Regions from separate parts of the Streptomyces sp. NPDC079020 genome, predicted to be linked through region 3. Evidence: riboswitches for the same ligand, from Rfam matches in the RefSeq annotation. Region 3 holds a riboswitch; each other region holds the start of a gene.
The links. Region 3 has a riboswitch for thiamine pyrophosphate ahead of thiO (glycine oxidase ThiO). Riboswitches for the same ligand answer to the same signal wherever they lie in the genome.
Positions count from the first base shown of each region.

Region 1: it holds a riboswitch for thiamine pyrophosphate, as region 3 does, so the genes downstream of both, ACIGJO_RS28720 (thiamine ABC transporter substrate binding subunit) here and thiO (glycine oxidase ThiO) in region 3, are expected to answer to the same signal.
Region 2: it holds a riboswitch for thiamine pyrophosphate, as region 3 does, so the genes downstream of both, thiC (phosphomethylpyrimidine synthase ThiC) here and thiO (glycine oxidase ThiO) in region 3, are expected to answer to the same signal.

Region 1 is NZ_JBITUB010000016.1:86,517-91,144, reverse strand. It holds gene ACIGJO_RS28730 (ABC transporter ATP-binding protein) at 1-217, opposite strand, end outside; gene ACIGJO_RS28725 (ABC transporter permease) at 241-1,854, opposite strand; gene ACIGJO_RS28720 (thiamine ABC transporter substrate binding subunit) at 1,947-3,047, opposite strand; TPP riboswitch at 3,127-3,242, opposite strand; gene rlmN (23S rRNA (adenine(2503)-C(2))-methyltransferase RlmN) at 3,284-4,390, opposite strand; gene ACIGJO_RS28710 (phosphatidate cytidylyltransferase) at 4,497-4,628, opposite strand, start outside.
Region 2 is NZ_JBITUB010000004.1:306,976-311,603, reverse strand. It holds gene thiC (phosphomethylpyrimidine synthase ThiC) at 100-1,920, opposite strand; TPP riboswitch at 1,913-2,046, opposite strand; gene ACIGJO_RS10955 (YibE/F family protein) at 2,118-3,449, shown strand; gene ACIGJO_RS10950 (SsgA family sporulation/cell division regulator) at 3,614-4,051, opposite strand; gene ACIGJO_RS10945 (IclR family transcriptional regulator) at 4,153-4,628, opposite strand, start outside.
Region 3 is NZ_JBITUB010000001.1:324,679-329,306, reverse strand. It holds gene pknB (Stk1 family PASTA domain-containing Ser/Thr kinase) at 1-315, opposite strand, end outside; gene ACIGJO_RS01520 (thiazole synthase) at 453-1,247, opposite strand; gene thiS (sulfur carrier protein ThiS) at 1,250-1,438, opposite strand; gene thiO (glycine oxidase ThiO) at 1,582-2,781, opposite strand; TPP riboswitch at 2,779-2,891, opposite strand; gene ACIGJO_RS01505 (NAD(P)/FAD-dependent oxidoreductase) at 3,042-4,286, shown strand; gene ACIGJO_RS01500 (Rv2175c family DNA-binding protein) at 4,357-4,628, shown strand, end outside.

The DNA of each region.
Region 1 (4,628 bases), on a different contig from region 3:
GCTTGTGCACGGGCACCCCCGACTGGTCGGCCCCGTCCAGCAGCACCCTGCCGCCGTCCATCGCCTGCAACCCGGCGACGGCCCTCAGCAGGGTGGACTTCCCGCTGCCGCTCGGCCCGAGCACACACACGATCTCGTGGTCGGCGACCTCCAGGTCCACGGTGTCCAGGGCCGCCCTCTTCCCGAACCGGACCGTGGCCTCTTCCAGCCTCAGCATGCGCAGAACTCCCCGTCCATCACTCAGAACTCCCCGGATCGATCGGTGCGGATGCGTTCGAGGAGCAGCAGCGACACCGCGCACACCAGCATCAGAATGGTGCTGAGGGCCATCGCCTGCCCGTAGTTGAGCTCCCCGGACCGCCCCAGGAGCCGTGCCACGGCGACCGGAAGCGTCGGATTGTCGGGCCGCGCGATGAACACGGTCGCCCCGAACTCACCCAGCGACACGGCGAACGCGAAACCCGCGGCGACCAGCACCGCCCTGCGCACCAGCGGCAGATCGACCTCCCGCCAGGCCCGCAGCGGCGAGGCACCGAGCACCGCCGCCGCCTCGCGCAGCCGCCCGTCCACCGCGCGCAGGACGGGCAGCATGGTCCGTACGACGAAGGGGACGCCCACCAGTGCCTGGGCCAGCGGCACCAGGATCCAGGACGTCCGCAGGTCGAGCGGCGGCTTGTCCAGGGTGATGAGGAATCCGAAGCCGACGGTGACCGCGGACACCCCGAGCGGCAGCATCAGCAGGGCGTCGAAGCCGCGCACCAGCCGCCCCGCCCGCCGGGTCAGCGCCGCCGCGGCGAGCCCGCCGACGACGAGGGCGATGACGGTCGCGACCAGCGCGTACTGGAGGGAGTTCCAGATCGCTTCGAGGGGGGCGACCAGGAAGGTGGATCCGCTCGCCCCGGCGGACTGGAGCGCCCGGTAGTAGCCGACGCCATAGCCGCCGGGCCCGTCGAACGAGCGCTCCACCAGCACGCCGAGCGGCAGCAGGATCAGCAGCAGGATGGTCAGCAGCACCCCGCCGAGCAGCGTCCACTGTCCGGCGCCGCGCGGGCGGCGGGACGTCTGCGCGGGATCGACCAGCTTCAGCGCGGTCTCCCGGCGCCGCACCGTCCAGGCGTGCACGGCGAGGATCCCGCCGACCGCCGCGAACTGCACGAGGGTCAGTACGGCCGCCGTCGGCAGGTCGAGCAGTTGCGCGGTCTGCCGGTAGATCTCCACCTCCAGGGTGGAGTAGGCCGGACCGCCGAGGATCTGCACGACACCGAAGGAGGTGAACGTGAACAGGAAGACCATCAGTGCCGCGGCCGCCACGGCGGGCGCCAGCGCGGGCAGCGTCACCCGTCGCCAGGCGGCGAACCGTCCGGCGCCGAGCACCCGCGCGGCCTCCTCCTGCCGGGGATCGAGCTGCGACCAGAGCCCGCCGACGGTCCGTACGACCACCGCGTAGTTGAAGAAGACATGGGCCAGCAGGATCGCCCACACGGTGGTGTCGAGCCGTACGCCCCACAGGTCGTCGAGGAACCCGCCACGCCCCAGCAGCGCCAGGAACGCGGTGCCGACGACCACCGTCGGCAGCACGAACGGCACGGTGACGACCGCCCGCAGCAGCTGCTTTCCGGGGAATTCCAGGCGGGCGAAGACATAGGCGCCGGGCAGCGCGATCAACAGGGTGAGCCCGGTCGAGGCGAACGCCTGCCAGGTGGTGAACCAGAGGACGTCCAGGATGTCCGGCCGGGCCAGTACCTCACCGATCCGGCCGAACTGCCAGCTGCCCCCGGACTTCAGGCCGCGGCCGACGATCGCGGCGACGGGGTAGGCGAAGAACAACGCGAAGAACGCGAGCGGCACGGCCATCAGGCCCAGCCGCACCGCGTTCCCGCGCCGGGCGCCGCCGGACCGTCCGCCGCCGCGCCGGACGGCGGAGGATCCGGACCCTGGCGCCTCGCCTACTTCACGACGAGCGAGTGCCATGACTGGACCCACTGCTCACGGTTCTTGGCGATCTTCTCCGGAGCCACGGTGACGGGCTTGTCGATGGTCGCGCCGAACTTCGTGAAGAGCTCCGGCAGCTTCGCGTCCTCGGCGACCGGGTTCACGAACATGTTCAGGGGCATGTCCTCCTGGAACTTCTTGCTGATCAGGAAGTCCAGCAGTGCCTTGCCGCCCGCCTCGTTCTTCGCGCCGGTCAGCAGCCCGGCGAACTCGATCTGCCGGAAGCACGTACCGGTGGCGACCCCGGTCGGGGCCTCGGCCGGCTGCGGCTTCGCGTACAGCACCTCGACCGGCGGGCTGGAGGCGTAGGAGACGACGAGCGGCCGCTCCGCCTTGGCCTTCTTCCCGCCCGCGGAGCCGGAGAACTCCTCGTTGTACGCCTGCTCCCAGCCGTCGACGACCTTCACGCCGTTGCTCTTCAGCTGCTTCCAGTAGTCCTGGTAGCCGTCCTCACCCCGGTCGGCGATGGTGCCGAGGAGGAAGCCCAGACCGGGAGAGGAGGTCGCGGCGTTCTCGGTGACGAGCATGTTCTTGTACGCGGGCTTCAGCAGGTCGTCGAAGGACTGCGGGGGCGCGAGCTTCTTGTCGGCGAAGTACTTCTTGTCGTAGTTGACGCAGACGTCACCGGTGTCGACCGGAGTGACCCGGTGCTTGTCGTCCAGCTGTGCGGCGGCCGCGACCCGGTCCAGGCCCTTCGCCTCGTACGCCGTGAACAGGCCGTTGTCGAGGGCGCGGGAGAGCAGTGTGTTGTCGACGCCGAAGAAGACATCGCCACGCGGAGAGCCCTTGGTCAGGATCTCCTGGTTGAGGGCGGCACCCGCGTCACCGCTCTTGAGCACCTCGACCGTGTAGCCGGTCTCCTCGGTGAACTCCTTCAGTACGGATTCCGAGGCGTTGAAGGAGTCGTGGCTGACCAGGGTCACGGTCTTGGAGCCGGAGCCCTTGGTGCCCCCGGCTCCCTCCGGACTGTCGTCGGAACTGCCGCAGCCGGCCAGCACCGTGACGCCGAGCGCGGCGGCGAGGGCCGTCGCCGCGTACTTCTTGGTGGTGTTCATGTGATTCCTCCTGGAGTGACCAGGAAGAGACGCGGCCCTGCCCGCTCACGGCGAACCGCAAGCGGGCAGGGCGCAACAGCTTGAGTAATGACCGAACTTCCTACCCGGAATGACCCGGGCGAGGTTCAGAGGGTCTGCGGCCAACCTGTTCCGGTGCCGCACTCTCAGCGCTGTGGCGCTCCCCTGTCGGAATATGAAGTTGATTTCGCACCCAGGCTACACGGGCGATTTCCGGCCTAACGCTCGGACGCCGCCAGCTGACCGCAGGCCCCGTCGATCTCCTGACCCCGGGTGTCACGGACGGTGACGGGAACGCCGTGGGCCGCGATGGCCTCGACGAACGCCTTCTCGTCCTCGGGCCGCGAGGCGGTCCACTTCGAACCGGGCGTCGGGTTCAGCGGGATCAGGTTGACGTGCACCCGCTTGCCCTTGAGGAGCCGTCCGAGCAGGTCACCCCGCCAGGCCTGGTCGTTGATGTCGCGGATCAGCGCGTACTCGATGGAGATGCGGCGGCCGGACTTCTCCGCGTACTCCCACGCCGCGTCCAGTACCTCGCGGACCTTCCAGCGGGTGTTCACCGGGACGAGGGTGTCACGCAGCTCGTCGTCCGGGGCGTGCAGCGAAACGGCCAGCCGGCACTTGAAGCCCTCGTCGGCGAAGCGCAGCATGGCCGGGACCAGTCCCACGGTGGAGACGGTGATCCCGCGCTGCGAGAGCCCCAGGCCGTCCGGCTCGGGGTCGGTCAGGCGCCGGATCGCGCCGACGACGCGCTTGTAGTTGGCCAGCGGCTCGCCCATGCCCATGAAGACGATGTTGGAGAGCCGCGCGGGGCCGCCCGGGACATCGCCGTCGCGCAGTGCCCGCATGCCGTCCACGATCTGGTGCACGATCTCGGCGGTCGACAGATTGCGGTCGAGCCCGGCCTGCCCGGTGGCACAGAACGGGCAGTTCATCCCGCAGCCGGCCTGCGAGGAGATGCACATCGTCACGCGCTCGGGATAGCGCATCAGGACGGACTCGACGAGCGTCCCGTCGTGCAGCTTCCAGAGGGTCTTGCGGGTGGTGTCGTCATCGCAGCTGATGTGACGGACCACGGACATCAGGTCGGGGAACATCGCCTCGGCGAGCTTGTCCCGCGACGCGGCCGGGATGTTGGTCCACTCCGCCGGGTCGTGCGCGTACCGCGCGAAGTAGTGCTGCGAGAGCTGCTGGGCGCGGAACGGCTTCTCGCCGATCGCGGCGACCGCTTCCTTGCGCTCTGCGGGCGTGAGGTCGGCGAGGTGCCGCGGGGGCTTCTTGGCTCCGCGGGGCGCGACGAAAGTGAGTTCTCCGGGCTTAGGCATGGTTCATCCAGTGTCGCAGAAAGACGAGTGAGGGCCCGCCGCCCTGTGGACAACGGACCCTCACCCATAAGAATTGCAGGTCAGACGGTATGCGCGCGGGTTCGGCTCAGCCGGATCCGACGAACAGCACCAGCAGCAGCCACACCACCGGGGCGGTCGGCAGCAGCGAGTCCAGCCGGTCCATGATGCCGCCGTGGCCGGGCAGCAGGGTGCCCATGTCCTTGATCCCGAGATCCCG
Region 2 (4,628 bases), on a different contig from region 3:
GTCCTTCGCACACGGAGCACGGCGCCGCTCCCGGCGGAAGACCCGCCCGGAACAGCGCCGTTCATGCCCTCGATACGCCGTCGGAGGCCCGGCCGGCCGTCAGTCCGCGATCGGCAGATAGACCCGGTTTCCGGCCGCGGCGAACTCCTTCGACTTCTCCGCCATCCCCGCCTCGATCTCCGTCCGCAAGCCCCCGTGCTCACGCCGGATGTCCTGTGAGATCTTCATCGAGCAGAATTTCGGCCCGCACATCGAGCAGAAGTGCGCCGTCTTGGCCGGCTCGGCGGGCAGTGTCTCGTCGTGGAACTCCCGCGCCGTGACCGGGTCGAGGGCCAGATTGAACTGGTCCTCCCAGCGGAACTCGAAGCGCGCGTCCGACAGCGCGTCGTCCCAGTCCTGCGCCCCCGGGTGCCCCTTGGCGAGGTCCGCCGCATGGGCGGCGATCTTGTAGGTGATCACGCCGGTCTTCACATCGTCCCGGTTGGGCAGCCCCAGGTGCTCCTTGGGCGTGACGTAGCAGAGCATCGCCGTGCCCCACCAGGCGATCATCGCCGCACCGATACCGGAGGTGATGTGGTCGTACGCCGGGGCGACATCGGTGGTCAGCGGGCCGAGCGTGTAGAACGGCGCCTCCTCGCAGATCTCCTGCTGAAGGTCGATGTTCTCCTTGATCTTGTGCATCGGGACATGGCCCGGCCCCTCGATCATCGTCTGCACACCGAACCGCTTGGCGATCGTGTTCAGCTCGCCCAGCGTGCGCAGTTCGGCGAACTGCGCCTCGTCGTTGGCGTCGGCGATCGAGCCGGGGCGCAGACCGTCGCCCAGCGAGTACGTCACGTCGTACGTCGCGAGGATCTCGCACAGTTCCTCGAAGCGCTCGTACAGGAACGACTCCTTGTGGTGCGCGAGACACCAGGCCGCCATGATCGATCCGCCCCGGGAGACGATGCCGGTCTTGCGGCGGGCGGTCAGCGGGACGTACGGCAGACGCACGCCGGCGTGCACCGTCATGTAGTCGACGCCCTGCTCGGCCTGCTCGATGACGGTGTCCTTGTAGATCTCCCAGGTCAGCTCCTCCGCCCTGCCGTCGACCTTCTCCAGGGCCTGGTAGAGCGGGACGGTGCCGATCGGCACCGGGGAGTTGCGCAGCACCCACTCACGGGTGGTGTGGATGTTGCGCCCGGTGGAGAGATCCATGACCGTGTCGGCGCCCCACTGGGTGGCCCAGGTCATCTTGTCCACCTCCTCCTCGATCGAGGAGGTGACCGCCGAGTTGCCGATGTTGGCGTTGACCTTCACCAGGAACCGCTTGCCGATGATCATCGGCTCTGTCTCCGGGTGATTGACGTTGGCGGGCAGCACGGCCCGGCCCTCGGCGATCTCCTGGCGCACGACCTCGGGCTCGACGTTCTCCCGGATCGCGACGAATTCCATCTCGGGAGTGATCTCACCCCGCCGGGCGTACGCGAGCTGGGTGACGGGCCGTCCGTCCCGGCTGCGGCGCGGCTGGCGCGGCCGGCCCGGGAAGACGGCGTCGAGGTTGCGCAGCCCGCCACGCGGCGAGGTGTGCTTGAGCCCGTCGTCCTCGGGGCGGGCCGGACGGCCCGCGTACTCCTCGGTGTCGCCGCGGGCGGTGATCCAGTTCTCCCGCAGCGGTGCGAGCCCGCGGCGGACATCGGTGTCGACGGACGGATCGGTGTACGGCCCCGATGTGTCGTACAGCGTCACGTCGTTGCCGTTGGTGAGGTGCACCTGGCGGACCGGCACCCGGAGGTCCGGGCGTGAGCCCTGGACGTATCCCTTGTGCCAGCCGATGGACTTCCCGGCCTCGTCGTCCGGTGCGCCCTGACCGACGCGCACATTCTGCGCTTCCTGGTCATTCCGCTTCGAGGCAGGCGTGCGTGCGTCCGATGTGGTCATGAGACCTACTCCCTACGCCGGCATTACCCGGTAACAGGTTCGGCGGTCGACGCAGCATGTCCCGTACAGATGTACGGAGATCAGCGTCCTCTCAGCCCGGTGCTCCGAGCTCCCGCGTGTGCAAAGGTGCCACCACGCTAGCGCCCTTCGTGGCGAGCTGACCAGAGGCCCCCTCCCGTTCTTGCGATGATCGCCCCGTGACTTCCCCCCAAAGCGACCCCGCATCCCAGGGCCACGCACATGGCCACTCGCACAGTCACGGCCCCGCCGCGCCCGTCTCCAAGCATCTGCGCAAGGTCATCGCGGCCGTACTGATCCCCTTCGCCACCGCGGTCGTGGTCGGTCTCGTGGCCTTCTGGCCCGGCGGCGTCCCGGCGCACGAGCGCACCGGCGTCGGCTTCGACCGGCAGACCCAGGAAGGCACAGTGGTGCAGGTCGACAAGGTCGACTGCAAGGACGTCAACGCCGCACAGGTGCCGCCGACCGGGGGCACCTCCACTCCGTCCGGACGGGAAGCGGTCAACGAGCAGTCGGGGCAGTGCGAGAAGGCCACGATCGAGGTGACCACCGGCAACGACAAGGGCCGGAAGTTCGTCGAGGTGATCCAGCCCGACGCCCCCCGGCAGCTGCGTGAGGGACAGGGCGTGGTCGTGGCGTACGCGCCCGACGCGCCGCACGACCTCCAGTACTCGGTCATCGATGTGGACCGGACGGTCCCGATGGCTCTGCTCGCCGGGATCTTCGCCCTCGCGGTCGTCGTCGTGGGAAGGCTGCGCGGGGTGATGGCACTGGTGGCGCTCGCCGTGTCCTTCGCCGTACTGACCCTGTTCATCCTGCCCGCGATCCTTCAGGGGTCGAATCCGCTGGTCGTCGCGGTGATCGGGGCCAGCGCCATCATGCTGGCGGCCCTCTACATGTGCCACGGGCTGACGGCCCGTACGTCCGTCGCGGTCATCGGCACACTGATCTCACTGCTGCTGATCGGGCTGCTCGGCTCGCTCTTCATCGGCTGGGCGAGCCTGACGGGCAACACCGACGACAACACCGGCCTCATCCACGGCCTGTACCCGGAGATCGACATGAGCGGCCTGCTGCTCGCCGGGATCATCATCGGCTCGCTCGGCGTGCTCGACGACGTGACCGTCACCCAGACCTCGGCCGTCTGGGAATTGCATCAGGCGGACCCGCGGATGGGTTGGCGGGCGCTGTACCGGGCAGGGATCCGTATCGGAAGGGACCACATCGCCTCGGTCGTCAACACCCTGGTGCTCGCCTACGCGGGCGCGGCACTGCCGCTGCTGCTGCTCTTCACCATCGCCCAGAGCAGTGTGGGATCGGTCGCCAACAGCGAGCTGGTCGCTGTGGAGATCGTCCGGACGCTGGTCGGATCGATCGGACTGGTCGCCTCGGTACCGGTGACCACGGTGCTCGCCGCTCTGGTCGTCTCCGCGGACCGCACAGGGCTCGGCGCGGAAGCCGGAGCTCCTGCACCCGTACGGACCGGGAGAGGCCGTCGTCGCAAGGCATGACCGCGAACGACCGGCGTACCACCCGCTCGACCGGCACTCAACCGCGCTTCAACCGGCACCTCGCCCCTGCCGGCGACAACCACCCCATTTCTCCCCGCGGACGCCGCGCCGCCCCTCGGCAGGCGTCGAGCCGCTCTCCTGAACCGGCAAGGGACCTGTCCGTATCAACCGGCGTTCTGCTCCTCGGCGAGGATCCGGCCGAGCGCCTCTTCGAGGTTTCCGTCGAAGTCACCCAGCGTGTGTTCCTGCCCCAGCGGCACCAGCTTGTCCGTCCGGTCGAGAAACGCCACGAGGGGCGCCGTACCGGCCCGGAACAAGGCGCGGTCCGCGCCGACCTGCAAACGGATGTGCACATCGCTCAGCCCTTCGGGCTCCGTCGGCCCGATGTGCACATCACCGTCCCCACTGGGACTGTTCAGACCGTCCAACAGCAACTCACGGCCGAACGCCCAGGTCACAGGGGCGTCGCCGGGCAAGTGGAACGTCATTCGGATCGCGTACGGATCACCGACCTCGTAGCGAAGCTCCACCGGAATTCGGAAAGACAGCTCCTCGGAGACGAGGAAGCTCATCATGACCTCTGCTTGAACCGACTCGCGCATCGTTCAACCCCGCAGTAGATGAAACTGGCCAGGAATGATCCCCCCTGACCCTATTGACGCCATCGTGGTGCACGCGATAGCAGATCACAAGGAGTGATTTTTCAGATACTGATAGAGAACACGAACGAACGCAAGAGGCTCGTCACTTCGCCACGTAGCTGTTCGACTGCGGGGAGCAACCGATCCGCCTGGTCAAGGGGTAAGGAAATGGCCACTGCGGCGACCGTGGAACCTGCGGTGATGGGGATGGCGGCGCACACCGTGCCCAGTGCGTACTCCTGTCGCTCGATGACAGGTTCCGTACGCTCCATCGTTCTGAATCGCTCAAGAAGCGACTCACGATCTCGCACTGAGTAACGGGTGAGCGGTTGGACCGGATGGCGGTCGAGATGTTCCTCGCGGGCCTTCTCGTCCAGCTGGCTCAGCAGACACTGGCCGATCGCGTGTGCGTGCCCCGTCTCCCGGAACGAGGCCCACTCGTTCACGGCGGGAGCGGCCGGGGTGTCCGCGACGGCGATGAGTTCGACCTCACCCTCGCGGTAGACGGCGCAGTAGACCGGGGCACCGATGACATCGC
Region 3 (4,628 bases):
GTCGCGCAGGGTGCACCCCGCGACGTACTCCATCGCGAGATAGACGTACGCCCCCTGCGCCCCCTGGTCGAAGACCGCGACGACATTGGGGTGCGCGAGCCGGGCCACCGACTTGGCCTCGCGGATGAAGCGCTCGACGAAGGAGACGTCGGTCGCGAGCGCCGGGTGCATCACCTTGAGGGCGAGCACCCGGTCGAGGCGGGTGTCCACGGCCCGGTAGACCGTGGCCATGCCGCCGACGGCGATGCGCGCCTCTACGCGATACCGGCCGTCGAGCAGCTGCCCGACGAGAGGGTCCTGGAGGGTCGTATCCACCTGATGAGTCTACGAGTCACCACGGACGGGCCGGACGGGCCGGGGCGGTCCCGGGGCCGTACTGCAGCCGATCCGTGACAGGGACACGCACACGGTGAAGGTGCTGTGCGTGCGCCGGAACCACGCGCCCCGGGCCGTCAGAACGCCGGGCGCTCCGGGTCCAGCACCGCCCGCCCCGCCACCGGCGACGAGGCCTCGGCGAAGTGGCGGCGCGGGATCCGGCCCGCCCGGTGGGCCAGCCGTCCGCCGTCCACCGCGTGCCGCATCGCCGCCGCCATCAGCTCGGGCTCCTGCGCCCGGGTCACGGCGGAGGCCAGCATCACCGCCGCGCACCCGAGCTCCATCGCCTGTGCGGCGTCCGAGGCGGTTCCGGCCCCCGCGTCCAGGATCACCGGCACCCCGGCCCGTTCGACGATCAGCTGGAAGTTGTGCGGATTGCGGATGCCGAGGCCGGAGCCGATGGGGGAGCCGAGCGGCATGATCGCCGCGCACCCCACGTCCTCCAGCTTCCGGGCCAGCACGGGGTCGTCGTTGGTGTACGGCAGCACCGTGAACCCGTCGTCGACCAGGGTCTCGGCCGCGTCCAGCAGCTCGATCGGGTCGGGCAGCAGCGTCCGTTCGTCGGCCACCACCTCCAGCTTTACCCAGTCGGTACCGAGCGCCTCCCGGGCCAGCCGGGCAGTCAGTACGGCCTCGCCCGCCGTGAAGCAGCCCGCCGTGTTCGGCAGGACCCTGATCGCGAGCCGTTCCAGGACGGAGAGCACCGAGCCCTGGACGGTCGGGTCGAGACGGCGCATCGCGACGGTGGTCAGCTCGGTGCCGGAGGCGGCCAGGGAGCGTTCGAGCACGTCGAGGCTCGGGGCCCCGCCGGTGCCCATGATCAGCCGGGAGGTGAAGGCGGTGCCGCCGAGGGTGAAGAGATCGCCGGACACGGTCAGCCCCCCTGCACGGCGGTGAGGATCTCGACCCGGTCGCCGTCGCCGAGCGTGGTGGCGGACCACCGGCCGTGCGGGACGACGCTCTCGTTGACGGCGGCGGCGACTCCGCGGTGCGCGGAGGTCAGCGTCGCGACGAGGGCGTCCAGCGCGGTGCCGGCGGGCAGGTCGCGGTCCTCGCCGTTCACGGTGACCGCGACGGACGCGCCGGGTGCCGGACGGGGAGCGGGGGCCGGAACGGGAGCCGGGGCTGCGACGGGCACGGCGAAGGGCACGGCGGAGGGCGCGGATACGGGGGCGGGCGCGGCGGCGCGGGCCGGATCGGGCCGGGTCATGCGGGCTGCTCCTGGGATACGGGGGCGGCGGGTACACGGGCGGCGGCGGGCGCGAAACGGCCCGGCGCGAAGGGGCGGGCCACCTCGGGCAGCTCGCCGGAGGTCAGCACCTCCGCCATCACGTCACCCGTGACGGGGGTCAGCAGCACCCCGTTGCGGTGGTGGCCGGTGGCGAGGAGGAGACCGGGCAGGGCGGTGGGGCCGAGCAGCGGGGCGTTGTCGGGGGAGGCGGGGCGCAGTCCCGCCCGGGTCTCGGTGAGGGGCAGTTCGGTGATGCCGGGCACCAGCTCGTGCGCGTCGCGGAGCAGCTCGTACACCCCGCCGGCCGTGACGGTGGTGTCCCAGCCCAGCTCCTCGCTGGTGGCTCCGACGACCAGCTCGCCGTTCTCGCGCGGGACGAGATAGAGGTGGCTGCCGCGGACCACGGCGCGCACGGTCCGGCTCAGGAAGGGGGCGTACGCGGGCGGCACGGTCAGCCGCAGCACCTGGCCCTTGACCGGGCGTACCGGCGGAACGGCCTCGTCCGGCAGCCCGGCGAGCCGGCCGCTGAGACTGCCCGCGGCGAGCACCACCTGGTCGGCGGCGAGCTCCGTGCCGTCGGCGAGTACGGCACCGGCGGCCCGGCCGCCCGAGACCGTGAGCCGCTCGGCCCGGTCCCGGTGAAGGACCACCCCGGCCCGCTCGCAGGCGGTCAGGAGCGCGGCGGCCAGCCGCCGGGGGTCCACCTGATGGTCGCCGTCGACCCGCAGTCCGCCGCGTACCGCGGGCGCCAGCATCGGCTCCAGCCGGCGGCACTCACGGCCGGTGAGCCACTCGGACCGCAGCCCCGAACGCTGTTGCAGGGCGTGCAGTTCGCGCAGATGGGCGCGGTCGTCGGAGTCCAGCGCCACGGCGAGCGTGCCGCAGGCGCGAAAGCCGATGTCCTGTCCGCTCGCCGCCGTCAGCTCCTCGGCGAACGCCGGATAACGGGCCGCGGAGGCGACATTGAGGCCGAGCAGCAGCTGTTCGCCGTAGTGGAGTTCGGTGACGGCGGCCAGCATTCCGGCCGCGACCCGCGCGGCCCCGCCGCCGGGGCCGGGATCGGCGACCGTGGTCCGCAGCCCGCGCTGCGCCGCCCGCCAGGCGGTCACCAGACCGATGATTCCGCCCCCGATGACGAGGACGTCGGATCCGTTTCCGTTACGAGAAGAACGCATGGGCGTCCAGCCCCTCCCTTCGCCGGCATGACCCGGATCAGGTTCGTACGGTCGGAGGCCGTCCAGCCTCCCTCTCAGTCCGGTACGCCCGGACTCCCGCGAGTGTTTTCCGTCTGCCACCCTAAACCCGGTCGCCCCGGGAGACGCCCCCCGCGCCCAGCTGACGCGGGACGCGGGAGGGGGGCACCGGAAGGGCGGCGGGACGGGCGTGGAGGGGCAGCCCACTTCCTGACGGTCCGTCAGGTGTTTATGGTGGACGGGTGAGCGAGCAGACGGAACAGCAGGCAGCACGGCAGCGGACGCGCCGCGTCGTGATCGTCGGAGCGGGCATGGCGGGCGTGCAGACCGCCGTGGCCCTGCGCGAAAGGGGCTTCACCGGACCGGTGACCCTGATCGGCGCCGAACCGCACCAGCCCTACGACCGGCCACCGCTGTCCAAGGCGGTCCTGCTCGGCAAGGCGGAGGACTCCGCGTTCGACATCGACTTCGAGGCGCTGGACATCACCCTGCGCCTGGGCGTGGACGTGAGCGCCCTGCGCTCCGGCGCACATGAACTGGACACACCGGACGGTCCCGTTCCGTACGACGTCCTGGTCATCGCCACCGGCGCCGAACCCGTGCTGCTGCCCGGCTCCGAGGGGGTGCCCGGGGTCCATCTGCTGCGCACCCTCGACGACGCCGCCCGGCTGCGCCCCGTCCTGGAGCGGCAGCACGACGTGGTGGTCGTGGGGGCGGGCTGGATCGGCGCCGAGTTCGCCACCGCCGCCCGCGCCGCGGGCTGCGCGGTCACCGTCGTCGAAGCCGCCGACCGCCCGCTCGCCGGCGCCCTGCCCGCGGAGGCCGCCGCCCCGATGGCCGACTGGTACGCCGAGAGCGGTGCCGAACTCCTCACCGGTGCCCGGGTCGCCCGCGTCGAGGAGGGCACCGTGGTCCTCGCGGACGGCAGGGTCCTCCCGGCCGGTGCGGTGGTCGTCGGGATCGGCGCCCGGCCCGCCACCGGCTGGCTGACCGGCTCCGGCGTCGCGCTCGGCCCGGACGGCTCCGTCACCGCCGACAGCGCGCTGCGCACCTCGCTGCCCGATGTGTACGCGGTCGGCGACTGCGCCTCCTTCCCCTCCGCCCGCTACGGCGAACGCCTGCTGGTCCACCACTGGGACAACGCCCTCCAGGGCCCCCGTACCGTCGCCGCGGACATCGCCGCCCTCGACGGGGAAGGGCGGCCCGGGGTGTACGACCCCGTGCCGTACTTCTGGTCCGAGCAGTTCGGCCGCTTCGTGCAGTACGCGGGCCACCACGCGGGGGCCGACACCCTGCTGTGGCGCGGCGACCCCGCCGACCCCGCCTGGTCGGTGTGCTGGCTCCGCGGCGGCGCGCTGACCGCCGTCCTCGCCGTCGGCCGGCCGCGCGACCTGGCGCAGGGCCGCAAGCTCATCGAATCGGGGGCGCCCATCGACCCGGCGCGGGCCGCGGACCCCTCCGTACCGCTGAAGTCGGCGGTCCTGTGACGGCGCGGGCCGACCCCCGTACGGTCGGCCCGGCTTCCGACTGTCGGTCCCAGATGGCACGCTTGTCCTCGTGACCGAGATTGACGCAAAGATCGATGCTCTAGTCCCTGCCTGGCTCCACCTTCCCGACATCGCGGAAATGCTCGATATCGAGGTGACGCGGGTGCGGCAGCTGGTCAAGGAAGGCCAGCTCATCGCCGTACGCCGTGGTGAGAACCGGACACTCCAGGTGCCTGCCGCCTTCATCGACGGCGACAAGGTGGTCAAGGGCCTCTCGGGGACCCTGACGCTCCTGAGGGACGACGGCTTCTCCGACGAAGAGATGGTGGACTGGCTCTTCAC